3 regions of the Aeribacillus sp. JST-2 genome follow, and region 1 is predicted to be linked to each of the others. Evidence: riboswitches for the same ligand, from Rfam matches in the RefSeq annotation. Region 1 holds a riboswitch; each other region holds the start of a gene.

The links. A riboswitch is a leader RNA that binds a small molecule or an ion and turns the genes downstream of it on or off. The one in region 1 is predicted to bind S-adenosylmethionine.
Positions count from the first base shown of each region.
Region 2: another riboswitch for S-adenosylmethionine. It lies ahead of AC0KTX_RS04730 (bifunctional homocysteine S-methyltransferase/methylenetetrahydrofolate reductase); the one in region 1 lies ahead of AC0KTX_RS02120 (2-hydroxy-3-keto-5-methylthiopentenyl-1-phosphate phosphatase).
Region 3: another riboswitch for S-adenosylmethionine. It lies ahead of AC0KTX_RS09460 (methionine ABC transporter ATP-binding protein); the one in region 1 lies ahead of AC0KTX_RS02120 (2-hydroxy-3-keto-5-methylthiopentenyl-1-phosphate phosphatase).

Region 1 covers NZ_JBVVUU010000002.1:173,468-177,637, reverse strand. Annotated here, with positions in the region: gene AC0KTX_RS02125 (toxic anion resistance protein) at 1-964, shown strand, start outside; gene AC0KTX_RS02120 (2-hydroxy-3-keto-5-methylthiopentenyl-1-phosphate phosphatase) at 1,204-1,866, opposite strand; SAM riboswitch class I at 1,956-2,058, opposite strand; gene AC0KTX_RS02115 (carbon-nitrogen family hydrolase) at 2,420-3,211, shown strand; gene AC0KTX_RS02110 (methylated-DNA--[protein]-cysteine S-methyltransferase) at 3,347-3,838, opposite strand; gene AC0KTX_RS02105 (PAS domain S-box protein) at 3,855-4,170, opposite strand, start outside.
Region 2 covers NZ_JBVVUU010000005.1:129,564-133,733, forward strand. Annotated here, with positions in the region: gene AC0KTX_RS04710 (hypothetical protein) at 273-668, shown strand; gene AC0KTX_RS04715 (HPr family phosphocarrier protein) at 948-1,247, shown strand; gene AC0KTX_RS04720 (HPr family phosphocarrier protein) at 1,307-1,621, shown strand; gene AC0KTX_RS04725 (YajQ family cyclic di-GMP-binding protein) at 1,651-2,142, shown strand; SAM riboswitch class I at 2,261-2,385, shown strand; gene AC0KTX_RS04730 (bifunctional homocysteine S-methyltransferase/methylenetetrahydrofolate reductase) at 2,489-4,170, shown strand, end outside.
Region 3 covers NZ_JBVVUU010000014.1:65,650-69,819, reverse strand. Annotated here, with positions in the region: gene AC0KTX_RS09470 (MetQ/NlpA family ABC transporter substrate-binding protein) at 1-41, opposite strand, end outside; gene AC0KTX_RS09465 (methionine ABC transporter permease) at 55-723, opposite strand; gene AC0KTX_RS09460 (methionine ABC transporter ATP-binding protein) at 716-1,741, opposite strand; SAM riboswitch class I at 1,846-1,955, opposite strand; gene AC0KTX_RS09455 (SCP2 sterol-binding domain-containing protein) at 2,071-2,370, opposite strand; gene AC0KTX_RS09450 (thioredoxin family protein) at 2,517-2,828, opposite strand; gene AC0KTX_RS09445 (toprim domain-containing protein) at 2,848-3,198, opposite strand; gene gcvH (glycine cleavage system protein GcvH) at 3,333-3,716, opposite strand; gene AC0KTX_RS09435 (arsenate reductase family protein) at 3,781-4,143, opposite strand.

The DNA of each region.
Region 1 (4,170 bases):
AATCGTTCAATTTGGAGCAAGCGCCCAACAAAAACTTTCAAGTTTTTCCCATGAAATGCTCAATTATGTTCAAAAGAAAGATATTGGCCCTGTTGGCGACATTTTAACAGAGTTGATGAACAAACTGGAACAAGTAAAACCGGAAGAGCTCGTTCCGGAAAAACGAAACGTTTTTGCCCGCCTTTTCGGCAAAATTTCAAATTCCATTCAGGAACTATTGTCAAAATATCAAAAAATCGGCTCACAAATTGAACGAATCACAGTGAAATTAGAGCAATCAAAATCAGTTCTTCTTTCTGACATCAAGATGCTCGATCGTCTGTATGAATACAATAAAGAATACTTTCAAGCGCTGAATATTTATATTGCTGCCGGGGAATTAAAGCTGGAAGAGCTCCACACTAAAATCATTCCGGAGCTTAAGAAAAAAGCGGAGCTGGCAGAAGATCAAATGGCGGTTCAAGAAGTGAATGACATGATACAATTCGCAGACAGGCTGGAGAAGCGGATTCATGATTTGAAATTATCTAGGCAAATCACAGTCCAAAGCGCCCCGCAAATCCGAATGATTCAAAATATGAATCAAACATTGGCGGAAAAAATCCAATCATCCATTTTAACCGCTATCCCTTTATGGAAAAACCAAATTGCCATTGCACTTACCCTTTACCGGCAAAAAGGGGCGCTTGAGGCACAAAAACAAGTAACAAAAACGACTAACGAGCTGCTGTTAAAAAATGCTGAAATGTTAAAAACGAACACAATCGAAACCGCAAGAGAAAACGAACGCGGAATCGTTGATGTTGAAACATTGAAAAAAACACAGGAAGATCTCATTTCAACGATTGAAGAAACGATCCGTATTCAACAGGAAGGACGGATGAAACGGCAGCAAGCCGAACAGGAGCTTCTACAGCTTGAAAACGACTTGAAATCAAGGCTTTTGCAATTCAAATCAGAATAAAACGAAACAAACTTCCCCGAAAAAATTGTTTCAAAAGCTTTCATTCGGAAAAACCGGATAAACAACTTTTTTCTATTTTGTTAAAAAATATCCGCCTTTCGCCGAAATGGTTGGAGAAAGGCGATACTTTCCCTTCTTGAATCACTCCCATCCCCTTGCAGCCCCAAATATACAAGTGGATGGTTTTTCACTTTAATCGGGCAATTGCCGCTTCTCCCCTCACTCTTCTTTCACTTTAATCAAACTGACACTTCCTCCATTTGCTTTAAATGATGAATGACATCATAAAACGTATCAAAGCTTCTATGATTTAAACCTAATTGACGGCATTTTTCAAAAAGAAAATCTCTTGCAATCACAATATCGGCCAGCTTTGCCGCTTCCAAATCCGTAATCGAATCCCCAATAACGATTACGTAGTGATCATTGGAAGCAATCTTGCGAATAATCGATGCCTTGCATAATCCGCAATGTTGATCACAATGTTCATCACATTCATGAAGCCATTCAATGTTGATAAAATCCCCTGAAAAATCGGCGTTATTGCAAAAAATATGATCTTCCGGAATAAGCGGTTTTAACAACGGTTTCACAAAAAAATCCATTCCGCTGCTGACAACATATAATGGCAATTTGTTTCTTTTCGTATATTCGACAAGTGCTTGAAACCCTTCACGAATTTCGGCTGTTGATAACACATATTCAATCACATCGTATACTTTGTAGGAGAGCAACAGCGAAAACATTTGTTCCAATCCTTCTTTAACGGATATTTTTTCCGACAACATTTTCTCCTTAAGCCTCTTCCATTCGGGAGGCGCAAATTTTTTCATGATGGCAACAACGGTGTCTTCTTTTGTGATTGTTCCAACAAAATCACATATGATAAGCGGTTTTTTCATCCTTTCACCTCTACGATAGAACTTACACAAATAAAAAACCTCTTTTCGCAGCCTTGCGAGAAGAGGTTGGAAGTTTCATTTACGAAACATCCTTATCTCTCAGCAACATGCTGCAAGAATTAGCACCGTGCTTAAAATAAGCCGGTTGCCGGGCTTCATTGGGCTCGTCCCTCCGCCTGCTCTTGATAAGAATGTATGGCATATAAATTTTTTCGTGTTAAATTAATTCGGATTATGCCAGTCTTTCAGCTATTTGTCAATCCTTTTTTGCGAACTTTAAAAAATATGTAATATGTAAAAGATAAATAAGCGAATCATGAAAATCAACGGTTTTCCCTTTCAAAAGCTTGCGAAGAAACTGTTCCCCTTTTTCGGAAACTGCTGATCCGGCCAAAAGCCGTATGGAAAATAAGAAAAACATATCGAAGGAAAGCCTTTGGGAACCCGAAGCAAAGCGTTTTCGTGCTCACCCAATACACCTCTTGAATTTCTCACAAAATACCGTATATTGGAATTATCTACTTGTAAAGAATCAACGTCAGGCGGTGATGAGATGGAAATCACAATCTCTTGTTTGCAAACGAATATTTTTCCCTGCAACCCGGAGCTAAATATTGAACATATGAAAAACAAGCTTATGGAAGCAATGAATAAGGCGCCGGACATTGTCGTCATGCCGGAACTTTGGACGACCGGATATGATCTTGAACGTTTCTCTTACATCAGTGATGCAGAAGGAAGCATCACAAAATCTTTTTTAAGCAAATGGGCGAAAGCTTACAATATCCATATTGTGGGCGGTTCCGTCGCTAAAAGAACGAACCAAGGCATTTATAATACGATGTATGTTGTGAATCGGAACGGAAGGATCATCCATGAATACAGCAAGCTTCATTTGTTTCGATTAATGGATGAAGACAAATATTTACAATCCGGGCAAGATGATAGCTATTTTGAGTTGCCAGGCATCCCGGCTTGCGGGGTGATCTGTTATGATATCCGTTTTCCTGAATGGATCCGGATTTCCGTCTTAAAAGGGGCAAAAATTTTATTTGTTGCCGCCGAATGGCCGAAGCAGCGCTTGGATCATTGGCGGACGCTCCTTTTAGCACGCGCGATCGAAAACCAATGTTTTGTTGTCGCTTGCAATCGTGTCGGATCTGACGGAAAAAATGATTTTGCAGGCCATTCCATCATCATCGACCCGTGGGGAGAAGTAATGGCCGAAGGAGGCGAACAGGAAGAGATTGTCACGGCAAAAATTGATTTGAACAAAGTGGTTCAAGTGCGGGAAATGATTCCGGTTTTTGCTGACCGCCGACCTGATTTTTATACATGTGAATAATTGATGACTCCCCATGAGTATATCAAAGGGATCATTACAGAAAAAAGAACCCTTTCAAAGCCATTTCGGGGCAAAATCAGCATATTGTTTCGCTAAACTCTGCGGCTTTTTCCGAAGAGTTTTAAATTCTATCCATTATAATGAACAAACGCGCTTCTCCAAATCCAGCAAAAAAGCTTTTTTATCTACTTGATTTCCTGCATAGCCGACAAGTTTTCCATTTTGGCCGATCACCCGATGGCACGGAACAATAATCGGAAGCGAGTTCGCCTTGTTTGCTTGGCCTACCGCCCTGACTGCTCTCGGATTTCCGATAGCTGCTGCTACCTCTTGGTAACTGCGGACTTGGCCGAACGGAATATTCATCAGTTCTTTCCAAACTTTCTCCTGAAATGGAGTACCGCTTTGCTGAAAAGGAAAGGTGAATTCGGTTCGTTTTCCTTCAAAATATTCTTCCAGCTGCTTTGCCGCCTCTTTTAAAAGCGGTGTGGCTTTGTTTAAAACATGAGGAGAGCCGAGAAGCTTCTCCCATTCATTCTCATCCATTAGGACAGAGATTATGATCCCGTCTCTTTCAACTATTCCTATTTCTCCAAGCGGAGTCGAAATAGCACTGAAATAAACCATAACACACCTCAAATGTCTATTTTTCGATTGGGAGTGAAATATAAAAAGTGGTTCCATGTCCGACTTTGCTTTTTACTTTCACTTTTCCTTTATGTTCTTCAATAATTTTATAGCTGACCATAAGTCCCAGGCCAGTTCCCCTGTCCTTCGTTGTATAAAAGGGTTCTCCGAGCCGTTTTAATTTATCTTTGGAAATTCCCGGTCCTTCATCTTGTATGGCAATTTGCACCCATTTGTCGTTTTTTCGATGTATGGACACAAATATATTTCCGCCATTTGGCATAACCTCAATGGCATTTTTCAAAATATTGATGAACACTTGCTTCAATTGA
Region 2 (4,170 bases), on a different contig from region 1:
CCCTCCTTTTTTTTACGTCCATTATAACATTTATAAAACATTTTCCTTAACAAAAGTTTGTACGTTTTGTCGTCTTCGGAAAAGAAGAAAATTCTCCATTACAAATTCGTTAGTTATTTTCTCACAACAGGTAATCCGATTTTTCAGCTCAACCGATCACACATTTATCTTCTCTTGATCATCGAATGAAAATGTGTCTTTTCCTTCGTTTATATACCCTTCCAATGCAAACAAGCTTTCATATAGTGTTAGTAATTCAAAATAAGGGGGTGATGAACATAGCAGTTTTATATTCAACAGGACCTATTGAATTAGATGGATCCAACACAAGACAATTTATTGTCAAAATATTAAACAACAGTCCAAAGGATACCGCAACCGGCAAAGTTAGAGTCTTTTCCTTGAACGGCGGAAAAAGCCGTATAGCCAATCCAACATTTTATATTCCTCCGTTGTCTTCCGACTTTTTTTCCTTCGATGTAAAAGACGAAGCTGAAGTTGAATTTCAAATCAGGGTGGATTCCCTAAACGGCGCTACAAACGAACAAATCACATCTTTTGTATTGCCTTCTGTATGGGGAAAAAATCCGGGTGGTGTTCCACAGACAGAACACCGTCTTGTTACGGCCGAAATTCGAATTGTCCGTCCGATCGGAGATTCCGAGTAACGGAAGGGGATAGGCTGTCCGTTTAGCGGACAGTCTATTTTTAGCTGGTTGGCGGAAGAGAGCCGCATAAAACCCAAAAAGTGCTTACATAGACAACCGATTTTTTTAAAGTCTTTAAAACATTTTGTCCAAATAACCTTTCATAAACTTCATAGTCTTTGCAACAGTCAAAATTTCAAACCTATTCTTTGTTTGGAAGAAGAAATGACGAACAAATGGAATTCTCATTTGCCTCTATGTAAGATATCTGTAAAAACGTAAATGTAAGAGGTGTCAAAAATGGAGAAACATGAAATTTCCATATATCTTACGGAAGAAATGGATCCGGAATATGTTATTTCCCTTGTCCACGAAGCCGTCAAGTATAACAGCTACATTCTGTTCCGCACAAAAAAATTTCAGTTAAATGCCAAAAGCATTCTAAGCATGCTCGGTTTTGCCGCTTTTTTAGAAGGTCGAGTGCGCATTGTTGCTGAAGGCGACGATTCATTGGAAGCAATAAAAAATTTGCAAGCCTTTCTCTCCCCAAAATGTTCTGAAACAACTTCCGCAGCAAAAATCCATTCAATTTTAAAATGATGGAAACTGTCGGCAACATTTGCCTCCTAACAACATATCAATCATGATGAGGTGAAAAAATGATTGAGAAAACGTCCATTTTCCAAAATGATATAGCGTTCAACAAGTGCTACGCCAATGTTTTTGTCAAACAAGCGAACCGATTTGAATCAACGATTACCGTGAAAAAGGACGATACAACAGTTGATGGCAAAAGCCTCCTAGGGCTGCTCACCCTTAACTTGAAAAAAGGCGAAAAACTTTCGATATGTGCAAAAGGCGCCGATGAACAGGAGGCAGCCGCCGCCCTCGTCAGCTTGGTTGAAAATTGGTTTACCGTCTGCCAGAAAAGCTTAAAAAATGTTGTTCAGCTGCCTCCGATTCACTATAATTGATATAAATCACATAGCTTGGAGGTAAAACGTTGGCAAAGGAAAATTCATTTGACATTGTATCTAAAGTGGATATTGCGGAAGTGACGAATTCCATTCAAATGGCGCAAAAAGAAATTGCTAACAGGTATGATTTTAAAGGATCGAAAAGCGATATTTCCCTGGAAAAAGATGAACTTGTCCTCATTTCCGATGACGAGTTTAAACTGAATCAGTTAAAAGATGTTCTAATCGGGAAAATGATTAAGCGCGGTGTGGCCACCAAAAACATTCAGTACGGAAAAATCGAAAAGGCCGCCGGAGGCACTGTCAGACAAAGAGCAAAACTTGTCAACGGAATTGACAAAGAAAACGGCAAGAAAATAAACGCTCTTATCAAAAAGACCGGACTAAAAGTAAAAAGCCAAATCCAGGACGACCAAATCCGGGTAAGCGGCAAAAACAAAGACGATTTGCAAAAAGTGATCGCAGCGGTAAAAAGCGCCGACTTGCCGATTGACGTTCAATTCATCAATTTTCGTTAAATGATCCTGCCCGTAAAACAGAAGTTTTTTTGAAAAAATAAAAAAATTATATTGATTATTCTGATAGAATCCGTTACATTATGATTAATCCTATATAACTAATTGAATATGTAAATGATTCTTATCAAGAGAAGCGGAGGGACTGGCCCGATGAACCTTCAGCAACCGGATTACCCAGTAGAAAACATTGGGTACCAAGGTGCTAAATCCAGCGATGCGCAAAGTGCGCTCGAAAGATAAGAAGAAGGGGAAATTGCTCAAAAAGTCTTCTTCTTAGAAGGCTTTTTCTTTTTATTAGAGCAACACCTCCTTCTGCGATTGATTTCATGATTGGAGGAACTTTTTTATGGGGCTTTTGCAAGATTTAAAACATCATATATTAATTGCTGATGGAGCAATGGGGACTCTTCTGTATTCTTATGGTATTGACCGATGTTTTGATGAACTGAATCTCTCCAAACCGGACGAAATTAAACAAATTCATACAACTTATATTGAAGCTGGCGCGCGTGTCATTCAAACAAATACATACAGCGCCAATCTATTAAAGCTTTCAAGATACGGTTTGGAAGATGAAATGCAGCAGATCAATCAAAAAGGTGTCGAACTTGCGAAAGAAGCGGCAAAAAATGCAACTGACAAAACTTATGTCATTGGAACAATCGGCGGCATCCGCTCTTTTCAAAAAAGCGCCTATTCTTTACCGGATATTACAAAGAGCTTTCAAGATCAACTTTATGTCCTTTTATCTGAAGAGATAGACGGCCTTATTTTGGAAACTTATTACGATCTGGAAGAACTGAAAACCGTTTTGCAAATAGCGAGAAAAGAGACGGATTTGCCGATCATTACAAACGTTTCATTGCACGAAGAGGGGGTTTTTCAAAACGGGACAAGACTAGCAGACGGCTTAAAAATGCTTGAAGAACTTGGAGCTGATATAGTCGGGCTCAATTGCCGGTTAGGCCCTTATCATATGCTGAAATCGTTGGAAGAAGTACCGATTCCGGAAAAAGCTTTTTTATCCGCTTTTCCAAACGGCAGCTTGCCGAGTTATGAAAATGGAAGATTAGTTTATGAATCGGATGAACACTATTTCTTTGAAGCAGCTCTGCAATTCCGAGAGCAAGGCGTCCGGCTGCTTGGCGGTTGCTGCGGCACAGCGCCAAAACATATTCGGGCAATGGCTGAAGCGGTGTCGCACCTTTCTCCGGTGGCGGAAAAAAAAGTAAAACAACCTGATGTCGATATTATTCTTTCCCCTGCAAAACCGCTTGCGGAAACAAAACTTCCGGAGATTGTAAAAGAAAGACGATCTGTTATTGTTGAATTAGATCCGCCCAAAACGCTCGGCATTGATAAATTTTTAATGGGAGCAAAAGCTTTGAAAAAAGCCGGTATTGACGCGATTACGCTGGCAGATAATTCCCTTGCCACGCCAAGAATCAGCAATCTGGCATGCGCCCAAATTTTAAAAAGCCGTTATCGAATCAGACCGCTCGTTCATTTGACTTGCCGAGACAGAAACCTGATCGGCCTGCAATCTCATCTGATGGGCTTGCACACACTCGGTTTGCATGATATTTTAGCGGTTACCGGCGATCCGTCCAAAATCGGCGATTTTCCTGGTGCAACCTCTGTTTTTGATTTATCATCGTTCGATTTAATCAGTTTAATTAAACAATTTAATGAGGGACTGTCCTATTCCGGAAAGTCTCTTGGGGAAAAGACGAACTTTACCGTCGCCGCCGCTTTTAATCCGAATGTACGCCATCTTGAACGCGCCGTTTCGAGACTTGAGAAAAAAATCAGCTGCGGGGCCGATTATTTCATTACACAGCCTGTCTACTCCGAAAAACTGATTGAAGACATTTTTGAGGCGACAAAACATTTAAATGTACCGATTTATCTAGGCATTATGCCGCTCACAAGCAGCCGCAACGCCGAATTTATCCATAACGAGGTGCCCGGCATCAAACTGTCTGATTCGATTCGCGAAACGATGAAAAAGGCCGGGGATGATCAAGA
Region 3 (4,170 bases), on a different contig from region 1:
ATAGCCGCACCTAATAACGAAGATAAAAGCAATTTTTTCATCAACATTTCCTCCTTATCGTTTATCAATGGATTTTGTTATCATATCTCCAATAAATTGGATGAGAAACACAATGATCAAAATCAGAATGGTGGCAACCAATGTGACATCGTTATGATTTCGTTGAAAGCCTTCTAAATAGGCAAGATTTCCAAGCCCTCCGGCGCCTATCGCACCAGCCATTGCCGTGTAGCCGACCAACGCGATTGCGGTTACGGTTATTCCCGATACTAAGGCTGGGAGCGATTCCGGTATCAGCACTTTAAAAATAATGGTGCTTGTTGTCGCTCCCATTGATTTTGCCGCTTCTATCACGCCTTTGTCCACTTCCCGCAAAGCGATTTCTACCATTCTTGCATAAAATGGCGCGGCTCCGATAATAAGAGCCGGCAAAGCGGCATTTGCCCCCAATATCGTTCCAACCACCGCTTTTGTAAAAGGCAATAGCAGGATGATCAAAATAATAAACGGAATAGAACGGAAAATATTTACAACGGCAGCTACAATCGAATGGATGACATTATTTTGCCACAGATTCCCTTTTGACGTTAAAAAGAGCAGCAAACCTAAAATGATGCCGAGGAAAAATGTAGCTGCTACAGAAACTCCCGTCATATAAACCGTTTCGTACGCTGCATCCAAAACTTTGTCCCATTTCACATTAGGCAAAAAAGTCTCAGCCATTCGCAATCACCTCCAATTCTATTTGCTGATTGCGAATATATTCAATGGCTTCTTTAATTTTTTCTTCTTTGCCGTCGATATGAATAAGCAGCGAACCGTAAGATCCGTTTTGCGTTTGCGATATTTTTCCTTGCAAAATATTTACATCAACGTCAAACTGTCTGATCAGCTTGGAAATGACAGGTTGTTCCGCACGGTCGCCAATAAACGTCAGTTTAACAACCTTTCCTTTTTTATACTTATCAAGAAGGTGTTCCACCGTTTCTTTTGTTTCCTCGGGTTCTGTCACTTGTTTTACAAATCGTTTGGTAATGTCGGCCTGCGGATTCCGGAAAACGGTTAAAACATCCCCCTGCTCAACAATTTTTCCGTTTTCCATCACGGCAACCCGGTGGCAAATTTTGCGGATGACATGCATTTCATGTGTGATCAGCACGATTGTCAACCCCATCCGCTTGTTGATGTCTACAAGCAAATCGAGAATCGAATCAGTCGTCTGCGGATCTAATGCTGATGTCGCCTCATCACATAAAAGCACTTTTGGGTTATTGGCCAGAGCCCTCGCAATGCCGACCCGCTGTTTTTGGCCACCGCTTAATTGCGATGGATACGCATCTTCTTTCCCTTCGAGACCAACTAGTTTTATTAGTTCATCCACCCGCTTTAGCCGCTCGCTTTTGGCAACGCCGGCAATTTCAAGAGGAAAGGCGATATTTTCGCGGACGGTTCTTGACCAAAGCAGGTTGAAATGCTGAAAAATCATGCTGATTTCCTTGCGTGCGGTTCTAAGTTCTTTTCCTTTGATACAGTCAATTCTTTTTCCCGCCACATTAACAGATCCCCCTGTCGGCTTTTCAAGGCCGTTCAGCAAACGGATTAGCGTGCTCTTTCCCGCTCCGCTGTAACCGATTATTCCAAAAATTTCTCCGCTTTGAATCTCAAGGTCCACCTGATCCACAGCTTTGACTTGATTTCGATTGGATTGGTAAATTTTCGTAACAGCCTTAAGTGAAATCATCTTCTCACCTTCTTTCTTACAACATAGGAGGTGTCCCCGTTAAACGATTAAAAAGCCTTCCTGCAAGAGCAGAAAGGCGGAAAATATTGCAAATCCTTCAAACCTTTCCATCTTTCAAAGCAATGATGCTTTGCGTGATTTGGCACCATTTCAGCAATATCCTGACGGTTGCCGGGCTTCATAGGGCACGTCCCTCCGCCGCTCTTGATAGAAATTATCTAATATTTAACTTTTTACGTTAACAAACTACTTGGCTAGGATTTTACCACCTGCCTACCTTCATGTCAATGGAAAAGTCCAATTAATTAAAGAAAAACAATTTAGAATATTTATGAATGATCAGCTGCTAATGATAAAATCGCTTCCAATCTTAAAATATCCCGAAACGTCCCTTCTACTTTAATCGCCTTCAATTCCATCAGTTGCTGAAGCTTTAATTGTCCCGTTAATAGATCCTTCATTTGTCCATCGTTTCCTGTCATTTTCAGATGAACTGTTTCAGGCGCAGTTTCCATACACTTCAGCCCCTCTATATCCAGTTGAAAATAACACTTGGAATGTTTAGATTCGCATGCAATAATGAGAGGTATGGAAGGAAAAAGCGGCTTGATCAAATGATGCTCATTCACTCTTTTTAATAGAGACTCAAACAATGTTGGACCCCTCCAGCAAGTTACGGTTTATAAACAACTACTTCTTTCTCTTTTCCCGTCTTCCTGCTGGCAGTTGTCGACAATTTCACAACATATGTGACATTTCCCAAGAAATAATGTTCTTAAGAAGGAACGTATTTTTTCAATAGCTGATAAAGATAGTCAACGGAATGAAAAGCATATATTTTTTTAATGATTTTCCCGTTTTCAAAAATCAATAGACAGGGGACACTTTCAATTTCCCATTCTTTAGCGTATTCAGGGATATAATTTAAATTTTTCATTAAAATGGAAATAGAGGGCATTATCGTTTCAATAACCGACAACATTTTGGATGCTAATTGGCACGTGCCGCAAAACGGCGTGTATAAATATAAAACTGTCCTTTTTTGTTGATGAATCTTTCCCAATTGTTCCGATGTCAATTCATTCATTTCAACATTTCACACACCCTTACGATAAATATTTTACATGGACATCAATGTTGGCACTCAATAGAATTGAGGCTATGTGCTTCTCAGGCGCCGATGCCACTTCTCTGTACATTTTGTCGATGTATAAATGGCTGGCCTCCGGGAGCTCCCGTTTAAATTGTTTTCTTAGTCTTTCCCCTGCTTTGTCCGCATCAACTAAAATATAAACTTCCTTGTAAAACAAGCTTTCCACCAATTCGTCAAGCTTGGAAATACTTAACGTTCCATTCGTGCAAATGACTTCCACAGGCTCATTTACGATCTTTTCAATTTTCAGCTTATCTGATTTTCCTTCTACAATGATCACCTTTTCGGCCTCTGTACTTGCCATTGGCATCACCTTTTTGATTTTGGGGTCATTTCGCAAAGCATTTTTTGTTGATAGCAAATATCTTCTCTTTTCCTTTTTATTCCTAATTTTAAAAAAGCAAAATCCCCCTCTCGCTTAGAGAAGGGGATTGAGCCTCAGTCTTCTTTTACCATTTCTTCATATTCTTCAGCAGTCATCAGTTTTTCGACATCGCTTATATCATTAGGCTCCACAATAATCATCCAAGCTTTTTCATAAGGCGACTCATTTACATATTCAGGATTATCATCCAGTTCTTCGTTCACTTCCACTACTTTTCCGCTGATTGGTGCATAAAGTTCAGATACAGTTTTAACGGACTCGACGCTTCCAAACGGCTCGTCAGCAGTTATCTCATCACCAACTTCTGGAAGTTCAACGAAAACAATATCACCTAATTCAGATTGAGCGAAGTCAGTAATGCCGATTTTCACTTTATCCCCTTCTACCTTCACCCATTCATGTTCTTCAGAATAACGCAATTCTTTTGGTGTGTTCAATGTTTTTCCCTCCATGCCAAAATATTAATTTAAAGATTTCTATGATAAATAGAAAATCTTTTTTTCATGAATTTCTCCACGTTTTTTCAAATTCCTCTTCTTTAAATCCAACTGTAACCTTTTCTCCATCTGTCACGATCGGACGTTTTATCAGCATGCCGTCAGACGAAAGCAACTCATAAATGTCCTCTTCTGACATGGCTTTTACTTTCTCTTTTAAACCTAATTGCCGATATTTTTGTCCGCTTGTGTTAAAAAATTTTTTCAACTCTAAACCGCTTTTTTCATGCAATTTCTTTAATTCATCTTTTGAAGGAGGATTTTTTGCAATATGTATCTCTTGAAAATCAATGTTGTGCTCTTCCAGCCACTTTTTTGCTTTGCGGCAGGTTCCGCATTTCGGATACCAATACATCTTCAAAGCCAAGCTGATTCACCTCCTCCATACAACACC